DNA from 2 places in the Paenibacillus sp. OK060 genome. Region 1 is predicted to be linked to the other one. Evidence: riboswitches for the same ligand, from Rfam matches in the RefSeq annotation. Region 1 holds a riboswitch; the other holds the start of a gene.
The links. A riboswitch is a leader RNA that binds a small molecule or an ion and turns the genes downstream of it on or off. The one in region 1 is predicted to bind glycine.

Region 1 (10,781 bases):
ACCCTGTGAGGCTCTTCTTCAATCAATATTATTTTGTATTGAAATACAGAACGTTACTTCTGCATTTGTTGATAATGCGCTACAGCCTGCTTCAGTACAGGATGACTCTCATCCATGGACGTATACTGGCTGAGTGCTGCTTCAATCCCTTTTTGCTGGATCGTAGTCTGGAGTTCCACCGCTTCCGGGTCTTCGGATACGTCAAACTTGCAGGCAGCGGCCATACCCATCGCCAAAAGTGTTGTCTCCGTTCCATACTCGTAAGCCTGGAGAGCTGGGCGAACCAGACGGTCATTCGGGGACAGTTTCCGCAGTGGAGAACGTCCTACACGAGTTACCTCATCCGTCAGATGCGGGTTAACGAACCGTTCCAATATTTTGGCAATGTACAACTGATGATCGTCGGCATTGAATCCAAAACGCTTCACCAAAACGGCTCCGGTTTCCTGCAAGGCACCATATACGATGGATTTGACTTTTTCATCGGCAATAGCCTTCTGAATTGTATCAAACCCGTTCACATATCCAATATAAGCGGCAATACAGTGTCCCGTATTTACGGTAAACAGCTTCCGTTCGATATAAGGCTCCAGATCATCCACATACATTACACCCTCAACCGGTTTGAACGCAGGAGCCATTTGTGAACGGTCAACAACCCATTCATAGAAAGGCTCTACCTGTACATGCAATGAATCTTCATGATGCTGAATCGGCACAATCCGATCTACGGCAGAGTCCGGGAAATACACGTACTGATCCGCAAGCAGGCGAGTCCGCTCATCAAGCAGGCCATATACATGTTCTTTCAGCTGAGTGCTGGCTCCAATTGCATTTTCACAGGCAATAATGTGAAGGGGCTGGAAGACATCGCCCGTTCCCAGTCTGGACGTAAGTCCTTTGGCAATACCGGGAGCAATATGTTTCAGAATGTTCACACCCACTGCAGTTGTGATCAATTCAGCTTCTGCAACATTCTGAGCAACGGTATCCAGATTGGTTCCATCGATTGCACTCACACCGGTAACTGTCTCCAGGTCTTTGGCCTCGTTAGCCAGTTCAACCGTATACTCTCCACGCAGCTCTAGAGCCTTAACCAGATCCTGATTAACGTCGGAGAAAACAACATTGTAGCCTGCACGGGACAGAATCAAACCGATAAAGCCACGTCCAATATTACCTGCTCCAAAGTGAAGGGCCTTCATAGTTCCATTTCACTTTCCAAAATAGTGATGACTTCTTCAGCGGTTTGAGCATGACGCAAAGCTTCCATGTTCTCTTCCTCGGCGCAGATGACTGCGATGCTGGTCAGGATCTCCATATGTTCTCCACCTTGAGCGGCGATACCAATTACCATATACGCTTTTTCTTCCCCAAAATCAACACCTTGCGGGAACTGAATGACGGAAATGCCTGTGGACAGGATGAATGATTTGGATTCCTTCGTGCCGTGTGGAATCGCAAGTCCGTTGCCTACATACGTGGAGACAATCTCTTCACGCTCCAGCATTTTGTCGATGTATTCAGCGGTGATATGTCCCGCGTCTTTCAAAATTTGACCTGCCATACGAATCGCTTCGTATTTGTCCTGAGCCGTTGCATTCATGATGACTTTATCTTTAGTTAACACACTCATGTTTGAATACCTCCAATTTCGGTTTTGCTGCGGTAAAATCCCGCAAGTTCTTGGGACAAGTAATGAATAAGATCATCCCGGTTGCCTTTTTCAAGTAATGCAATCATTTCTTCCTGCAACAATAGCGCACTGATTTCACTCAGTACCTCCAAACTTTCCTTCGATAACTGTCTGGGTCCAAGCATCAAGAGCACATGGCTGACACCTGCCGGGTCTTCCGGCGTGCGTAGAAGCGGCTCTGTCAATTGGAACAGCGTAATTGAAGGACTGTGAATGCCATCACTGCGTGTATGAAACAGAGCGAGGGAAGTTCCGGGAATCTTCTGACTTCCAACAGCTTCACGCTCCTCCAGCAGCCTGGCAATCTCATCTGGATTATTCAATACACCGGATTGATGCAAAACGCTGCACATGGCGTAAGCCGTTTCTAAAAATCCGATCTCCTGATTATCCAGCGGGAACACCTGAAACTTGCCGATTATCTGTACGATTTCAATCAGGGTCGCTTCCAGTCCAACCGGATCGGAAATTCGTCCTGTTGTCCTTGAGTCTGCTTCAGGTGGGGGACTATGTTCCCGCTGAAGCGTCGTTGTCCTGATGAAATGTCTTAAACGTTCACTTTCTTCTGCCGTCAGCAGTGGGCTCACCTTGTAGTATTGATGTTTATCCATCGGCAGATCCACAGTAGAGAGAACCAAATCATATTCCGTCTTTGGGATACGCGCGGCTTCATACCAGGACACGCTGTCCACAATCCGAATTTCGGGAATTTCCTTGGACAGACGGCTCGATAACATCCGTGAAGATCCGATCCCACTCGTACAAACGACGACAGCCCTGATTTCACGCTTCAACACCCGCAGCCGTTCAATGGAAGCACCGAAGTGCATTACCAAAAATCCGATCTCCTCATCCGGCACATCCGTATTGGGCCAAGCCTCTCGCACGGCTTTCTTTACATCCTCAAACAGTGATTCATAATCCTTGCGGATCTGCTGAAGCAACGGATTACGGATGAGCTGCCGCCCATCCATTCGTTCCAGCACCGGCTCTATATGGGCAATCAGACCTTCACGAAGCAGACGATCCTCATGGAACGAATAATGAGTTTTCTCCTGCATTCGATCTGTAAGAGAACGAACCATGTCGAGTAAGACCAGATCGTCTATGGGCAGAAGACGCGAGGAATGAATCGATTGCTCGATTTCAACTAGCAGCCTGTGAAAATAAGCCTGCTCCTCGCCGACAAACTCCAGCCCAAGCTGGGCAGATAGAACGCCGCACAACCGTGAAGCCAAATATTCCGGCACCTTCCGCTCATCTTGCAGAGGATTTCCAACGTCATTTTTGTCCTGTTGTGTGCCCCGACCTATGCCAAAACCTTTGCGAATACGCACAACGGCTACAGACAATTGGATCAGCAGCTTCATGTATTGACGTTCCGGGATATTTTCCAACCACTCAATATCCGGCTGCCATAATGCATTTTCGACCGTAAGTACATCCTCATGCCCTATCATTCCCAGAAGTTTGCTGTTTACTTTGGAAACTCCCTGCTCCGCCTGTCTACCGAACAAATCGGATTCATCCAGATATTCAAGAGCGAGCGCGGAAATAGCCATGCGATGAGCCAGCTCGCTTCCATTGATCTTGACCCCATATCCACGCCTGCGAACCAGCTTCAAGCCAGCCAGCTGAATGCGTGGTTCCAGATCGTCCAGATCATTGCTTGCCGTAGACACGGTTACCTTCAGATCTGAGGCCAATGCAAGCAGCTTCACAGGCTCGGATTCATCCAGCAAAATACAAAGCATGAAGAGTTTACGCTCTTCGGGCGTAAACTCCACATATTCGTTAAGTTCAAGTTGTTGACGCAATACGGCCAAATCATCGGAACCGGGATCAATTCGAACCCCGGTTCCCGATTTTTTTTCCAATCTCATGCCAAGGGGCTCAAGCCATTGTTCAATCATCTGCAACTCTCGATGTACGGTACGAGTGCTTACTTTGACCGCAACAGCTATATCGCCAGCAGTTACCTCATGAGGATGCTCCAGCAGGAACTCCACGATCTCACGCTGTCTCCTTGTAATATTACTCATCAGGAGTCGGATTTGAGGCGCTCCACCAGTGCCTCATATTCAGGACTCTTCAGGAAGTTATCGATGGAAATATGCTCTGCATTTGGAGCCACGGATTTGGCCCGGTCAGTCAATGTTTTCTGTGTGATGACGATGTCGGCATCTTGTGGAATCTCACTGATCGCCGTGTTGGTTACAGCGACATCCACACCGGCTGCCTTCATTTTCTTCCGCAGAATCGAGGCACCCATGGCACTCGAACCCATACCTGCATCACAGGAGAATACAATTTTATTGATATCCGTTTTTACTGCCGAAGAAGCAATATCGGCTGCACGGTCAGCTTCACGATTGTCTTTATCAACGGTGAGGTTGCCCGTTTTGCCCTGATTTTTCATATCTTTCATGCGGTTGGAAGCACTATCCAGATCTTCGTCATCCTTCTGTTTACCTGTTTTGAGCAGTATGGATGCCACGAGGAAGGAGATGACCGCAGCTACGGCTACCCCGGCAAACATGCCAAGATATCCACCCTTAGGCGTTAACAATGAGTAGGCAATGATACTTCCCGGTGACGGTGCAGATACCAAACCAGCTCCTGTCAGCATGAAGGTCAATGTACCCGCCACACCACCAGCCATCGCAGCCAGAATCAGTATCGGTCTCATCAGAATGTAAGGGAAATAAATCTCGTGAATCCCGCCAAAGAAATGAATGATTACAGCACCTGGAGCGGAAGATTTGGCTGATCCGCGACCGAAGAAGCAGTATGCCAGCAAAATGCCGAGTCCAGGTCCTGGGTTGGATTCAAGCATGAATAATACGGATTGCCCCAGTTCTCTTGCTTGATCCGTACCAATCGGTGTCAGAATACCATGGTTGATCGCATTGTTCAGGAATAATACTTTTCCTGGCTCAATGATCAGGTTGACCAGCGGGAGAAGACCAGCATTCATCAAAGCTTCTACCCCAGCCGATAACACCTTGCTAATCGCTTCAACGAAAGGCCCGATGCCTTTAAGGGCTAGAAGGGCCAAAATCCCACCAATAATACCAGCGGAGAAGTTGTTAACCAGCATCTCAAACCCTGATTTGATTTTGCCATCGACAGCTTTGTCAAATTTCTTAATGACCCAAGCTCCCAATGGTCCGGCAATCATAGCGCCAAGGAACATTGGAATGTCACTGCCGACAATAACCCCGATGGTCATTATTGCACCGACTACACCACCACGTTGGCCGTGTACCATGGTACCGCCTGTGTAACCGATAAGCAAAGGCAGCAAATATTTGATCATTGGATCAACCAGCAATGCAAAATCTGCGTTAGGGAACCATCCTTTTGGAATGAACAATGCCGTAATCAAACCCCAGGCGATAAATGCACCCATGTTCGGCATAACCATACCACTCAGGAAACGTCCAAACTTCTGAACGCCGACCCGTATTCCTCCGCTTTTTTCGGACTTTGCGTCCACTGAACTCATATTGAAAACCTCCTCAACATATTAAACCTTAATTCCACTGAATTTTGACAACGATGATCCAGACGAACAAAGGTACAAATCTTCAATAAATCTTAATTTACAACCATATCGTAAATGAAAACGGTATCTTCTACAACGAAATGAAAACCTACTTCCGTCATGAACGTTGATGACAAGATTTAAATTTAAAGGATTGTCCCATGTTTGAACCTTGTATATGGAATGGAACCTGTTATTCCCTTTCATGTATCATACCCACGAAATGCCCCATTTTAATGACAAATGAAATTGTAAATTTATTCTATTTGAACGAGCTGTTTCTATCTCAATTAGAAATAATGATGAAACACGTTAATTGATATTCATTCCATCCCATTCGTCTGTTAACAACGAAAAAAGCGCAATTGCCTCACCCTGTCCCAGGTGAGGCAATTGCGCCTAAGTATTCTCCGAATGAGCTGTATCACCATCCGGATCTATAATCAATCGATTCATTTTTAATACGTTAAACGAACTTTCCATTAAGCTGAAACTCCGTATCTAGCGGAAATTTGTACCTTAATATTATTCCGTATGTTTACGATACGCATCCGCGTTCATCAATGTGGAAAGTGCTGCTGTGAGGTCGCCCTCAACACGAATCTCGATCATCCAGCCTTCCTCATATGGGGAGTTGTTAACCAGCTCCGGGGAATCCTGCAATGCATCATTCACAGCAATAATCGTTCCACTGACAGGAGAAAACAAATCCGAGACGGTTTTGACGGATTCAATCGTTCCAATGCCGTCTTCCGCTTTTACATCCGATTCAAGGTCAGGCAATTCTACAAACACAATGTCACCCAGCTGATGCTGCGCGAACTCGGTAATGCCAATACGTACGGTATCCTCCCCTACGGTCTGCACCCATTCGTGCTCTTCACTGTACAGGAAATCACTTTTCAATTCGCTCATCGATATCCGCCTCGCTTTTCATTAAATGAGTGCATGCGTTTCTTTGACCTTAACCTTTTTCCCAGAACATAGCGTATGATATTTTCGATTCAAATGTCAAGATACCTCACAATTTATTTGTTTTTCTTCCTTATATGCCTGTAACTCAAATGGACCCTCCCTACATATAATGGTGAATATTAGAAAAGTAAGCGCACTCTTTATAAATAGACGTACATTTTAATGTTAATTAAAAATTTCATTCGGATTTTTTGTTCATATCTATGATATCGTTCTTGACATCAATAGACGATTCAGGCTTTAATGAGAGTAGTAAATGTGTTTAATTGGTCTATGCAATACCCGCGGATGAATGTAAAGGGAGAGATTACCCTTGACACCCGAATCAGGGTGTACATGCGGTAACGCCGAAGGAGTAAGCCACCGACAAGCGGAGGTGAATCTCTCAGGCAAAAGGACTTTTACGGGACGCAACTCTGGAGAGCATCTAATCGCCTGTATGGGCGTTATGATCACCCAAGGGGAAACCTGCTGCATCATGCGGCGGGGTAACTCTCAGGTACCAAGGACAGAGCCTAAGAATACAGCGTGCTTCTGGCATGCCGATTCTTTGGCCTGTCCTTTTCCTTTTTCCCAAAAAAACGAAAACAGGTTATAGAGCGGCGCTGCCTATAGCGTCCTTACCTTACTTTTATAATAAAATATGATGCCAGATTCATTGATCCACGGTTATACACTCGGCCGGTTGACGGCCCATGACGAGGTGATTGGATGTCCGATTTGCTTAGAACCCCACTCTTTCCACTCTATCAGCAATATGAAGGCGTACGATGCATTGATTTTGGTGGCTGGGAGCTCCCGGTACAATTCAGTGGAATTCAGAAAGAGCATGAAGCGGTGCGAGAACGTGCCGGATTATTTGATGTATCTCACATGGGTGAATTCACCGTACAAGGTGAACACGCAGAAGCTTTTTTACAGCACATGACCACTAATGATGTAACAACACTCGTTCCCGGTCAGGCCCAATACACGTTAATGTGTTATCCGGATGGCGGCGTGGTCGATGATCTGCTGATCTATAAACTGAAAGACCAGCATTATATGCTGGTGGTTAACGCCTCCAACATCGACAAGGACTGGGCATGGCTGCAACAGCACATGACGCCAGGCGTAACGATGACCAATGATTCGGATCAAACGGCGCTGCTTGCTCTGCAGGGTCCGCTGGCAGTGGATATTCTCAGAGCGGTGACAGACACTGATGTGTCTTCGATTGAGCCTTTCCGCTTTGTGGCAAATGCGAAGGTATGTGGCGTTTCATTGCTGTTATCCCGCACCGGATATACGGGTGAAGATGGCTTTGAGCTCTACGTTCCCGCGGAACAAGCTGCTGAGGTCTGGAACGGATTGATGCAAGCGGGAGAAGGTCACGGACTCGTTCCGACAGGACTGGGTGCCAGGGATACGCTGCGCTTTGAAGCCAAGCTGCCCCTGTATGGACAGGAATTGTCTGCAACCATCTCACCGCTGGAGGCTGGCGTAGGTATGTTTGTGAAGCTAAATGCAGGACCGTTTATCGGACATGAAGCCCTGTTGCAGCAAAAAAATGATGGGCCTGCCCGCAAGCTGGTCGGCATCGAAGTGCTGGAGCGCGGCATCCCTCGCCCTCATTATCCCATTTACGCCGAAGGCGTACAGATTGGTGAAGTAACCACAGGCACCCAGTCGCCTACGTTAAAACGTAATCTGGGTCTGGCCTTGATTGACAGCAAATATGCTGCACTGGGTACCCCGCTGGAGATTGAGATTCGTGGCAAGAAACTGAAAGCCGAGGTCGTGAAGACCCCTTTTCATAAACGGACACGTGCGCCAAAGACACCTACTCAAGGAGCTGATCAAGCATGAGCAAGCATCGCTACATTCCCATGACCGAGCAGGATCAGAGTGCCATGCTGGCAACCATCGGCGTGGAAACGATTGAGGATCTGTTCCATGACATTCCACAGGAGATTCGCTATCAGGGCGAACTGCCTGTTTCCTCCAAACTGGATGAATACGCACTGACACGTCATATGTCGAAGCAAGCGGCAGCGAATGCCAACTTCGAGACACACGCCAGTTTCCTGGGTGCAGGCATTTATGATCACCACGTTCCCTCCGTCATTAATCATGTAATTTCCCGTTCCGAGTTCTATACAGCCTATACACCCTATCAACCCGAGATCAGCCAAGGAGAATTGCAGGCGATTTTCGAGTTTCAATCCTACATCTGTGAGTTGACAGGCATGGCTGTAGCCAATGCCAGCATGTACGATGGTGCAACTGCATTTGCGGAAGCAGGCAATCTGGCCGCAGCGGCAACCCGCCGCAAACAGCTGATTGTGTCACGTACCGTGCACCCCGAATCCCGTCAGGTATTGCAAGCTTATGCTCACGGCCTCAATCTGGAGATTGTTGAGATTGGATATCAAAATGGTGTAACAGACTGGGATGCCCTGCAAGCCGCCGTGTCCGATGACACCGCAGCCGTCATGATTCAAAGCCCGAACTTCTTCGGCGCCGTGGAAAATGTAAAACAGGCCGCAGACCTTGCGCATGCGCACAAGAGCCTGCTCGTGGTCAGCGCCAACCCGCTATCGCTGGGTCTGCTGGAAGCCCCAGGCAAGCTGGGTGCTGACATCGTCGTTGGCGACGCGCAGCCCCTTGGCATCGCCGCTTCACTCGGCGGCCCAACATGCGGATACTTCGCCGTATCCCAGGCTCATATGCGCCGAATTCCTGGCCGAATTGTAGGCCAGACAACGGACCGCAACGGCAAGCGTGGTTTTGTACTCACGCTGCAAGCACGGGAACAGCATATCCGCCGTGAAAAGGCGACGTCCAACATCTGTTCCAACCAGGCGTTGCTCGCGCTGAGCGCCTCTGTATATATGTCCATTATGGGTAAACAAGGCATGATCGACGTTGCTGATTTGAATTTGCAAAAGAGCCATTATGCCCTTAATACGTTTACCGCAATTCCAGGCGTCTCTCTTACGTTTACCGCCCCTACGTTCAATGAGTTTGTTATCCAACTGCCTGAAGGAACAAATGTGGAACCACTGCAACTGAAATTGCTCGATGCAGGTTTCATTGGCGGGTATGAACTTGGCCGTGATTATCCCGAGCTCGCCGGACATATGCTGATTGCAGTTACTGAACGACGCAGCAAGGAAGAGATCGACGAATTCGCACGTGTATTGGAGGGATCGCTGTGACTCAGGAAACGACAACAAAGACAACTACGACGACATCAGCACAAGGACAATCGGAAACGGTAACCTCTATCTCCACTTCGGGCCAACCTGAAACTATCACAACAGACACTAACCAGGCTGCCTCTCCAGCACCGGAGCAATCGTTGATTTTTGAACTCAGCAGTCCGGGTCGGGTCGCTTATTCGTTGCCCGAATGCGACGTTCCCCGTCAAGCTGTGGATTCCCTGATTCCCCGGGAAATGCTTCGGTCGGAAGCAGCAGCATTGCCTGAGGTTTTTGAAGTTGACGTCATTCGCCATTACACTGCCCTGTCTCGTCGTAATTTCGGGATAGATAACGGATTCTATCCGCTGGGCTCTTGTACGATGAAATATAATCCGAAGATTAATGAGGATGTGGCCCGTTACAACGGGTTCGCCAAAATTCATCCATATCAGCATGAATCCAGCATTCAAGGTGCACTTGAACTGCTCTACACGTTGCAAAATGACCTTGCCGGACTTACCGGGATGGACGCCGTTACGCTGCAACCGGCCGCTGGTGCACATGGCGAATGGACCGGGCTCATGATGATCCGTGCTTACCACGAAGGTCGTGGTGAACGGCGTACGAAAGTCATCGTACCCGATTCTTCTCATGGGACCAACCCGGCAAGTGCAACCGTAGCAGGTTTCGAAACGGTAACGATTCCTTCCCGCGCAGACGGTCTGGTAGATCTTGACGCACTTCGCGCAGCTGTTGGTTCGGACACCGCAGCGCTCATGCTGACTAACCCGAATACACTCGGACTCTTTGAAAAAGACATTCAGGAGATTGCCTCCATTGTGCATCAGGCAGGTGGCTTGCTGTACTACGATGGAGCCAACTCCAATGCCATTATGGGCATCACCCGACCTGGCGATATGGGCTTCGACGTGGTGCATCTGAACTTGCATAAAACGATGAGTACTCCGCACGGCGGAGGTGGACCTGGTGCCGGCCCGGTTGGTGTGAAGAGCCGCTTGATTCCATTTCTGCCGAAACCGATGGTCATCAAAAATGATGAGGGTATATATGCATTGGATCGCGAAGGTGATCAATCCATTGGCCGGGTCAAAGCTTACTATGGTAACTTCGGTATTCTGGTCCGCGCCTATGCCTACATTCGTACTTATGGACCTGAAGGCTTACGCCGGGTATCTGAATGTGCGGTGCTCAACGCCAACTACATGATGGCCCGTCTCGCACCTTACTACGAGATTCCGTATCCAGGCGTGTGCAAACATGAATTCGTTATGTCTGGCCGGGGGTTGAAACAGTATGGTGTACGTACACTGGATGTTGCCAAACGATTGCTTGATTTTGGGTATCACCCGCCAACCGT
Region 2 (10,781 bases), on a different contig from region 1:
CTGTCGGAAATGTATGGAGTGGGATGAGACGAAGCAGGATCGCGAGCTGTTCACCTTTTATCAGAAGCTAATCGCACTTCGCCATGCCCATCCTGCCCTGCGTGCAGAAGGCAGCATTCGATTCCTGCAGGCCCGTGAAGGCGGAAGCCAGCTTGTGTTGGAACGACAGGATGAGGAGGAGCGCATTCTGATCCTTTTCAATCGTTCGGAAGAAACAGCTATCGTGGAGCTCGAAGCGGGTGCCGGGGAATGGACGGAGTTATTTGGCGAGAATTATCGTACAGCCAAGGAAGAGGGAATTCTGGCCGTTGAGCTGCCCGCATATGGATATGCTGTACTAAGTACAGATATCGCGTAACTTCTTCATATTGTTGTATCCTTGCAATTCCAACGCATTGCAAGCAACGCCGGATAAGCGCTCACAGACCTGTTACTGATCTGTAGAGCGCTTTTCTGCGTTATGGATGGATCGTCAATTGATTTAGTGACACGGATACTATAGAAAGCTACAGAGGCGCGGTCAGCTGTTCCTTGAGCAATCGGATGGTAGCCTCATATTGCACAAGCCCCACTTGCATACACAAACGCTGTGCAGGTGAGATCTGTTCGCCAAATTGCTTCATCTGGCGCTGCAGCTCGGCATACAGCAACTCTTTACGATTCAGCTCCGACCGGACCCACCCTGCGACAGTATCTTCATCCGCCAGCTCTCCGAAATACAGACGCATCAGAAAATCAGAACGGAACACCTCTGCTTCCAGTGGACTCATCAAATAGGTATTAAACTCCGCAGACCCTTCCGGTGTTAAGGTATACACATTTTTGTCAGGTTTCCCTTCTTGTCTAACGGATTCCTTGGTTAACAACCCTGACTTTTCCATCTTCGCAAGTGTGGGATAAATGGTGCCAAAGCTGGCATCGAAGAAAAATGAAAAATATTGTTCAAAGTACTGCTTGATCTCATATCCGGAACATGGCTGATTGTGCAGTATTCCGAGGATGACATGCTGCGTGTTCATCGGTGTACCGCTCCTTTCCAATTGCTCTTAACGTATCACATCCTCCCTTATACGTTCAACATCATCAGACATTCACGGATTGGCTTATCCGGCAAAAGGAGTATATCGTTATCCACGATCAGGTGAAGGCAGGTTTCCAGTCAGAGCGACAGGTGTCGCAGCAGTCTTGGACTCCAACGGTATGCTGGATTGTGCAGGACCTGAGCGTTTGATCCATGTGCACACCGCTCCCAAAACCAACGTCGCCGCTCCAATCACTACCAGAAGCAGAACATCATGACTAATCCCATCTCCGCCAAGTACCAGATTCATCATACCCTCCACCGCGTAGGTTGCCGGCAGATAATGACCGATCTGTTGATAGAAGTCAGGCATGACATCGCGCGGAATGGTTGCGCCTGATGACAACATCAGCAGAGGCAACAAGGCACTGTTTAACCATGCTCCAGCATTTCCAAGCAGCAGCAAGCTCAATTGCGCCACGAATAGAAAAGATAAAGTAATCAACAACTGAAATAGCCATAACATCCACCATCCATCTGCTGATGATACACCCATAACATGCATCATCCCTGCTCCAACGAGCGATACGATAAATGCAGCACCAACATTGATGATATTGCGCGCCCAAAAGCGTTCCCATTTTCCTGCCCTGCTACTGAGTTCACCAGAAACCTTTTGCAGATTCATGCCAAGAAGCATTGCACCTGTAAAGGTAGCCGTCACAATCAACATTGGTACCATGGAAAAAGCAAAGTTATGAACTGGATTCAGCCGTTCCACTTCTGCCTCCACACGGGAAGATAACCCCGCTGCCATCGCATTCGCCTGATCGTCAGCCATACCTGATTGATTCAGCACTCCCCGAATGCTATTTTGCTGTACTTCACGGTTCAACGTCGCTGTAACTTGTGCGGACACGGTCTGCATCACACTTTTTACGGTAGCCACGTTGGATTCATTCATTACATACTTCACTGCCACCGGGCCCGACAAGTCTCCCGCCTGCTGCATGAAACCGGATGGAATCTCGATAATCATGTATACATCCCGGTCCGTTAACATCTGTCTGGCTTCTTCCATAGTTGCCGAAGGTTTAATCGCGAAATGAAGCCCCTCTGCAAGAGACTTTGCCACAGGCTCAGCCGCAGACCCATCTTCATTTACGATGGTCACAGCAAGCTGATTCATCCGTGCATTTACCTGATCATATCCACTAAGCCAAATGGTATTAAAAAAAACCTGGAACAGTACGGCTGTAATTAACCCGACTACTGTAGCTCCATTTTTCAAAAACAGAAGACTCGTTTGAAAAACACTTTTCATGTTATCCATCTCCTTAATTTGTATAACTTATTCTCGATCTTATATATCGTGTTGATATATGACAATAAATAATATATCTAAACGATATATAAACGTCAATACCTTTTTATTTTTCTTTGTTGGAACAACAAAAAAGCCAATACGCTTCTTCACCAGGAAGAATTCGTATCGGCTTTTTTATCATAATGGTAGCAGATCATTACCGTTAATGATCAAGCTCCACGAATTAAATTCAGTTCATGTACGTTCATGCATGTTATGCCTTGGCTTCTGGTTCATTTTCAGCAGGAGACTCAGCTTCAATCTCAGGCTCCGCACGCTTCGCCTTTGGTTTAGCAAGCTTCTCCATCATTTTCCGTCCTGTCGGTGTTTGGGCAAGCCCACCTTGGGCCGTTTCACGGTGCCTGCTCGGCATCGCACTGCCCACTTCCAGCATGACATCAATGACTTCGTCAGAAGGAATGGCACTTCGTACCCCGGCCAGCGCCATGTCGGCCGCAGCCAACGCAGTTACGGCACCCAGTCCGTTACGCACGATGCACGGAATTTCCACGAGGCCTGCGACGGGATCGCAGATAAGGCCTAATGTATTTTTTAACGCGAGGCCAACCGCATGAACCACTTGCTCCGGCGTCCCTCCACGCAGCTCCACCATGGCTCCAGCGGCCATACCGATGGCAGAACCCACTTCAGCCTGACAGCCACCCTCGGCACCGGAGATAAATGAATTGTTGGCAATGACATAACCAATCGCTCCCGCACAGAACAGACCGTTCACCAGATGCTCGTCACTCCAGCCAAAACGCTCTTGGGAGCTTATAAACACACCCGGAATGATGCCGCAAGAACCGGCTGTCGGTGTCGCTACGATCCGGCCCATGGAGGCATTCACTTCCGATACACAAAGGGCATACGCCATGGCCAGTGCAGAAGCATCTCCAGAACAAGTCTCACCTTTACGAATGTACTCAGCCATTTTTTTGCCGTCTCCGCCAGTCAAACCGCTGCGTGATGTCGTATCTTCTGTCAGCCCTTTGTGTACAGCTTCCTTCATCACCTGATAGTAATCCGACATCTGCTGTACAACATCCGCTTCCGGGATATTCGTCTCCTGAACCTGCTCTTCGATCATCAGCTCGGCAATGGTTTTGGATTCTGCTGTACAGATGGTATTCAGTTCATGTAGATGTTTAAACCGCATCAGGCTCGACCCCTCTCTTTAAATCAATCACGCGAATGTCCAGCATATGATCCAGTGACCGCAGACGGTTCAGCATCTCAGGATTCGGCACACCATCCATCTCCATCGCTGTTAATGCTTCACCATCCCGGGCTTTCCGATCCACTTGCATGTACCCGATGTTCACCCCGGACGAACTGATGGTCGAGGTTACGGAAGCGAGCACCCCTGCTTTGTCCGAATGGCGCAGTACAAGTGTGGGGAACTCTCCGCTGATCTGTACACGAAAATCATTCAATGCATGCACTGATACACTACCACCGCCGATGGAAGCACCGATTAGTGAGCATTGGCGGGCTCCATGCCACAGTTCAATTTTGACCGTATTCGGGTGAGGAGCAGGCAGGCCGCTTGTGAAAAACTCTACCTCCATACCCGCTTCCTCTGCATATTGTTCTGCATCCGGTATACGTGGATCATCAGTCACATAATCAAGCAGGCCACCGATTAACGCAAGATCCGTACCATGCCCCTGATACGTATCGGCGAACGAGCCATACAGTGTTAATCGAGCGCGTTCAGGCGTGCACCCCAGCCACTGACGGGCAATTCGCCCCAATCTTGCCGCTCCAGCCGTATGTGAACTTGATGGACCTGTCATGGACGGACCAATAATTGAAAAAACGTCTTTAAAACGCATCGCAAACCCTCCATTTATAATCGTCATTTTCATCCAGACGTACACCCATAATGTTCCTTTATTACTGAATGATGACATCAAAAAAGGACAGAAGAAGGCCCTAGGCCCTCTCTCTGTCCTCGATACCTGAGAGTTTCATGATAAGCAGCGCGGCGGATCGATGCAATCCCTGTATTCACAGGTGATGTCACCCTGCACACCGTGCTGCTTGACCATATACCCCTTGGGTGGCGCAGTTTCGCGCACTCTCCAGAGTTGCGTCCAACGATGGTACATTTACCTGAGAGATTAACCACTGCGCCGGGTGCGTAGCAGCTTGCTCCTTCGGTGCCCGACAGCTGCCATTTTACTCGACATGCCCAGGTCTCTCCCGCTCGCTATCATTCGCTGTATGGAACCATTCTGATCTTGTAACAGAACGATAATTGAAGTTTTTAATACTTTCTCATTAAGATTAATCGACCGGAAGATCAGTGTCAACAAACTTAACGATTTCTTTGTGAATATTTGCTTTTTTCCATTTTATACACTAAATAAATTAACGAACTGTAAACTTTCATCACATGAATGTGTTAATGCGTTTCATCTCGAAAGCGTATACATTGTTCATTTTCTATTAGTGACTATCAGTGTTTAATACTATTTATGTTATGTTCCACAGAACGGTTCGGGTATTCAGGCAACCTTTATTCTGTACAAGAATTGCCGTATTTCTGCCTGTCACCCCACCATCGCCTTGGGCTTCGATGGTTCATCGTAATACCTGCTTCGGGAAGGAAGCATACTCGTCACCCACAATCCCAACGCAGCCAGCAGCATAACCCCGGATACAACTGTATATACCATACGAAGTGACAACTGCTCTGCCACTACGCCTACAATCAAAATGGAAGCCACCTGTAGCATACTTAACACTAGTCCAAGTACACTGCTCATTCGCCCCATCAGATCGACAGGGATATTATTTTGATAAAAGGTAACCAGGCCCGTATTCGCCAGTGCGGAGCACAGACCGAGCAGAATAAAGGCAACCGCCGCCAGCTCAAACGAGAATGAACGGGAGAACAGAAAATAACCCAGCGCGACCAGAAGTACACCGCCACCCATCATGTGACGGATCGGCAAATGTTTGGCGAACATCCAAACCAGCATGGAACCTGCCAAATAACCGATACCGGTGATACTCATTAATGCTCCGTACTGTGATTCAGGCAGGTTCATCACCTGACGGATAAACACCACTTCCTGAGCATCCAGCGACATACCGACCACCAGAATAATCTGGAACAGGGCATATATACCGACCACGTAGCCCGACTTTCGGCTGAAGCTCAGTACAGCTCTCCAATCCTGGGCAATCATCCGAGGTGTCAGTCTGCTTCCCGTCCCTATATTCTGTTCTCCAATGCCCAATTTGGGAAGAAACATTAGAATCAACGCAGAAGCAGCAAAGGAAACCGCATTGGCATAAATGGCTGCCGCCGGAGATAAATAAATTAGCATCACTCCTGCAACTGCTGGGCCGGTAATGAATGCCCCTGAGCTGATCAGGGCTTGTAGGGAATTGAAGCGCTTGCGCCGTTCAGCAGGTACCAATCGGGTAATGTATACCTGAGAGGAAGGGACAAATATAGATGAAGACATGCTGATCAGAAACATCACTGCGTACATCATCCATAGGCTGGACATCAGTGGGAGCGCCGCCACCAACAATGCCCGTAGCATATCAGCACCAATCATCAGCTGTCGCTGATCATAACGATCAATCAGGCTGCCTGACCAAAACTTAGTGCACACCGAAGCAATCGGCGAGATAATCCACAACCCTGCGACTGCCGCTGGAGACTGTGTCATATTCAATACCATCAGGTTGATCGCCACAATATATATGAAATCACCCAGATTGGATATGCCCACTCCGCTAAGTAGCAATCCGGCATGCTTCCAGCCACCAGACTGCCCCTTCGATGCAACTCTCTTTGCACGAATGTTCTTCATAGCGCTACCCACCCACTAGAAATCACAAATTATAACTCATAGAAAATACTCTCGTTCTGCAGATATGGTCTACAAAATTTGCTGCATATAAGAGGCATCCGCTCTTTCATCCATTCGTACCTGGACTCATTCTCCATCTGAAATGCAAAATAGCCGAACGTAAAGATCAGCATGAATCCTTCCATTAACCGAATATCACGCTTCGTCAGTGGTCCTGTCTGCTCCGTATATCCCGATAGGAAGACATCCCGTTCCTCCCGATTGAAAATCGTAGCCGCACCTCCGGCATCAAAGAGATAGTAGCCATAACCGTATAAACAAAAATCAATCATAGATATACCCTGATCCGTCACTAGCAGATTACCGCGGGTAATATCTCCGTGTATCACTCCCCATGTCTCGGCATTCTGCGGATACGTTTCGAGTTGCCCGTTAATGTTCTCAAACGTCTCACGAATCAGATCGAAATCTTCAGGAGTAAAGATACCACGTCTAACGCCTTCCTCCAATTGCTCCAACATGACCAGATTCTCTTTGATCGAGCCATAGGCTGGTCTTACTCCCATTTGCTCTAAGGCAGGGCTATCGTTATATATATCTGAGATGATCGCCTTATCAGCGTGCTGTTCACGGTCATTCGTCTGCTGCCCGCTTTCAGACTTCAGTGAACCCACCTGAGGCTCAGGAGCTCCCGTTGGTCGTCGTCCATATTGGTGCAACGTCTGCAACTGTACGCCCAAATCATGAATCTGCGCTGTTGTCAGACGTTCTCCCTGCTTAATATCCCTGCCCTCAATCCATTCCAGAACAGTACAACAGATCTCTTCTCCTGCTTCGTCCAACCAGACGGTGACCCACTCATCCGATGTATTGCGTACAGGAGTCTGCACCCGCAATGGTCTGGTAGCCCGTAATTCATAAAGTAGATTCATCTCTGCTTCAAGTGCAGGTCGTGTATGCTGGATGCCCGTCATACTTGCAAAAGCGGCTTTATGTATACGCAATAGGTACTTCTCTCCGGTTGATTCATCAACCACCTGATACGTTAGATTTTCATTATGTCGGATAAAGGAAATTGCAGGCTTTTCTATGGAATAATGCGAGATAATTTCAGTTGCCATGGTGTCATGGGCAATCTTATGGGTAGTTATGATCCACATCTCCTTCTCTTATCAAATTAAAGGTGGTGCTCACAAATATCGTAGCATGATTGTTTTTATTTTGGCAAACTATTCCATATGTAGAATGATGTAAAAAAGCATAACCCCCGAACGACCTCGCCCGAGTGTTATGCTTCCTTCTATCTCTATAAATCTATCTCGATCTCATACTCCATCCAATTTAACAGTTAACCGAAACGTCCCATAATATATTCTTGAGTCAGACGATTGTCCGGGTTGGTGAAAATATGTTCCGTATCCCCGTGCTCAATCATGCTTCCCAGATAAAAATAAGCTGTATAATCCGAGATGCGTGCCGCCTGCTGCATATTATGGGTAACAATTACGATCCGCAGCTCCTTCTTGAGCTCCGAGATCAACTCCTCCACCTTACCCGTTGATACCGGGTCAAGCGCAGATGCCGGCTCATCGAGCAGCAAAATCTGCGGATCAACCGACAACGCGCGGGCGATACAGAGCCGCTGCTGTTGCCCACCCGAAAGGGCCAGGGCAGATTCATTTAGTCTGTCCTTCACTTCGTCCCAGAGCGCAGCGCGACGCAAGCTTTTTTCCACAATTTCATCCAATGCCTTCTTGTTCTTAATACCGCGGTAGCGGGGGCCAAACGCGATATTGTTGTAGATAGACTTGTGGAAAGGGTTCGGCTTCTGCCACACCATGCCAATCTTCTGACGAAGCTTGATTACATCTGTGCCCGGCTCATTCAGATCATTGCCATCCATCCAGATATGTCCCTCGGTGCGGGAACCGGCAATCTCGTCGTTCATTCGGTTGAGCGACCGCAGGAACGTGGATTTACCACAGCCGGATGGTCCAATGAGTGCCGTTACACTGGCTTCGGGAAAAGTCAGGCTGATCTGCTTAACTGCCTGAAAATGCCCATAATATATGCTTAACTGTTCCGTACCAAAAGGTATGGCCATGTTGGTTCCTCCTTATTTCGAAGCTGTCATGCGGCGGTAAACCACCCGACCGATCCAGCGTGCACTGAGATTGAACGCCAGTACGAGAAGTACAAGCACCGCTGAAGCGCCAGCTGCTACTTCTTTGGAATCCGGGCCAATGCCTTCACTGTTTACTTTCCAGATGTGCACAGCTAACGTCTCTGCCGGACGCAATGGATTGATCGGCGATCTTGGACTCGTTGGATTCCAGTCCGTGAAGTCCAGCGGTGGACTACTCATACCTGCTGTGAACATCAGGGCTGCTGCTTCACCGAAGATCCGGCCCGATGCCAGGATCGTACCCGTGATTAAGCTTGGCAATGCCACAGGCAGCAGAATGGAGGTGATAATTTTCCATTTGGACAATCCGAGTGCAAGACCCGCTTCCTTCTGCTCTTTCGGAACGGCCCGGAACGCTTGCTCCGTTGTCCGCACCATGAGTGGAAGATTGAATATAGCCAAGGCCATGGCACCCGATAATAAGGAGAATCCAAGACCAAATGTATTAACAATTAACAAGAGTCCGAACAAACCAATAACGATAGATGGGAACGAGGATAACACTTCGACAACGAGTCGAATAAAACTTGTGATCCGGCCCGGCTTGGCGTACTCAGCCATATAAATACCGCCGCCCCATCCGAGCGGAATCGTAATAATCAAGGTCAGAACAAGCAGGAATATTGAGTTGAATAATTGCGGTCCAATCCCGCCTCCACCTTTGAGCAGCTGTGGTGCACTGGTCAGGAAGTGCCAGTTAATCTGCCCAATCCCACGTACCAGAATGAAGCCAAGCAAACCGAGCAAGAGAACAACAATGAACAGCGCCAGAACAACGATAACGGATGTGGCAACTTTATCTACCGTTTTAGCCTTCATTTTCATACCCGGTTCCTCCTTTCAAGCAGGCGAACCAGAATGACGAAGACAAAGGTCATCACCAGCAGGACAAGCGCCATACTCCACAGTGCATTATTATGAACAGATCCCATCGTGGTGTTACCCATACTCAGGGTGATTACACTCGTTAACGTTGAAGCCGATTCGAGCAGTGATGTCGGTACATGTGGTGCATTCCCGATGACCATCTGTACGGCAAGAGCTTCACCAAATGCGCGTGCCATACCAAGTACAATCCCTGTCAGCAAAGCTGGAAGAACCGTCGGGATAATGACACGGTAGATCGTTTGCCAGCGTGTTGCCCCCAGTGCGTAGGACGATTCACGCAGACCTTTCGGCAGTGCAGACAGTGCATCTGCCATAATACTTGTTACGGTAGGCAAAATCATAACAGACAGAACCAAACATCCGGCTGCAATCCCGACGCCGGCTCCGCCAAACATGCTGCGCAATAAAGGAACGATAACACTGAGACCGATAAACCCGTACACAACGGAAGGAATACCGGACAGCAGCTCAATCGCAGGTTGCAATATCTTTTTACCTTTACCTGGTACAATCTCGGTCATGAAGAGCGCTGCACACAAGCTAAGTGGACTTGCAATCAGAGCTGCAAGTAATGTTGTTATGAATGAACCGGTAATGAACGGCAACGCTCCATAGGCAGCAGGTTCTCCCGTTGGATTCCACGTTTTTCCGGTTAAAAATTCGCGCATACTCACGCCATCCTGGAAAAAGGTCGACAAGCCTTTGGACGCTACAAAATAAACGATGGAAAACATGACAACGATCAGGAAAACGACACAAATCGACGTATAGATCCGTCCCGTCCACTCTTCCCAATAATGCTTCTCTCTCAAGGGCCGGCGCGGTTTCAACTTGTTGTTCATTACCGTTCCCCCTTCGGTCTGTTCCATAACAACCATCCTTCTATAGTAGAATTCATGCAAAATATGGGATTAATCCAGAGCAAACCGCGCAAAGAGGCAGGACCTGGGTCCGCCTCTCTCGCTGTATGCGCAAGTTCAAAGATTATTGAGTCACAGTGCCTGCTGCGTCACGTTTTACTTTCATGCCGGATACTGGGATGTAACCAAGCTCCGTCACGTCGTTTTGTTGAATTTCGTCACTCAGGATGTAGTCGAGGAATGCTTTTGTTGCTGCATCCGGGTCACCTTTGGTGTACATGTGCTCGTAAGCCCATACCGGATAAGTTCCTGCTTCTACGTTTTCAACCGTTGCTTCTACACCTTCGTATTTCAAAACTTGCAGGCTGTCATCCAGGTAGGACAGAGCCAAGTAACCAATTGCGCCCGGCGTTTCAGCTACGAGCTTTTTAACTGTACCAGAGGAATCTTCCTGAATAGAACCTTGGATATCTTCCACTTTTGTTCCCAGTGCAAAGTTCTCGAATGTTGCACGAGTACCGGAGCTGCTAGGACGGTTTACGATAACGATGGCTTGATCTTTACCGCCAACATCTTTCCAGTTTGTGATTTTACCAGAGAAAATGTCGATCAGTTGTTGCTTCGT

Region 2: linked by a shared signal. The riboswitch ahead of sdaAB (L-serine ammonia-lyase, iron-sulfur-dependent subunit beta) and the one ahead of gcvT (glycine cleavage system aminomethyltransferase GcvT) in region 1 are both predicted to bind glycine.

The regions. Positions count from the first base shown of each region.
Region 1 covers NZ_FNFR01000005.1:553,274-564,054, forward strand. Annotated here, with positions in the region: gene BLS14_RS21070 (cysteine-rich CWC family protein) at 1-1, shown strand, start outside; gene BLS14_RS21075 (mannitol-1-phosphate 5-dehydrogenase) at 54-1,205, opposite strand; gene BLS14_RS21080 (PTS mannitol transporter subunit IIA) at 1,202-1,636, opposite strand; gene BLS14_RS21085 (BglG family transcription antiterminator) at 1,633-3,738, opposite strand; gene BLS14_RS21090 (PTS mannitol transporter subunit IIBC) at 3,738-5,204, opposite strand; gene gcvH (glycine cleavage system protein GcvH) at 5,769-6,158, opposite strand; glycine riboswitch at 6,507-6,629, shown strand; gene gcvT (glycine cleavage system aminomethyltransferase GcvT) at 6,930-8,066, shown strand; gene gcvPA (aminomethyl-transferring glycine dehydrogenase subunit GcvPA) at 8,063-9,418, shown strand; gene gcvPB (aminomethyl-transferring glycine dehydrogenase subunit GcvPB) at 9,514-10,781, shown strand, end outside.
Region 2 covers NZ_FNFR01000006.1:244,587-255,367, forward strand. Annotated here, with positions in the region: gene BLS14_RS22615 (alpha-glycosidase) at 1-358, shown strand, start outside; gene BLS14_RS22620 (PadR family transcriptional regulator) at 507-1,019, opposite strand; gene BLS14_RS22625 (YhgE/Pip domain-containing protein) at 1,128-2,345, opposite strand; gene sdaAA (L-serine ammonia-lyase, iron-sulfur-dependent, subunit alpha) at 2,602-3,546, opposite strand; gene sdaAB (L-serine ammonia-lyase, iron-sulfur-dependent subunit beta) at 3,536-4,225, opposite strand; glycine riboswitch at 4,485-4,608, opposite strand; gene BLS14_RS22640 (MFS transporter) at 4,946-6,223, opposite strand; gene BLS14_RS22645 (phosphotransferase enzyme family protein) at 6,253-7,344, opposite strand; gene pstB (phosphate ABC transporter ATP-binding protein PstB) at 7,572-8,327, opposite strand; gene pstA (phosphate ABC transporter permease PstA) at 8,340-9,227, opposite strand; gene pstC (phosphate ABC transporter permease subunit PstC) at 9,230-10,138, opposite strand; gene BLS14_RS22665 (phosphate ABC transporter substrate-binding protein) at 10,281-10,781, opposite strand, start outside.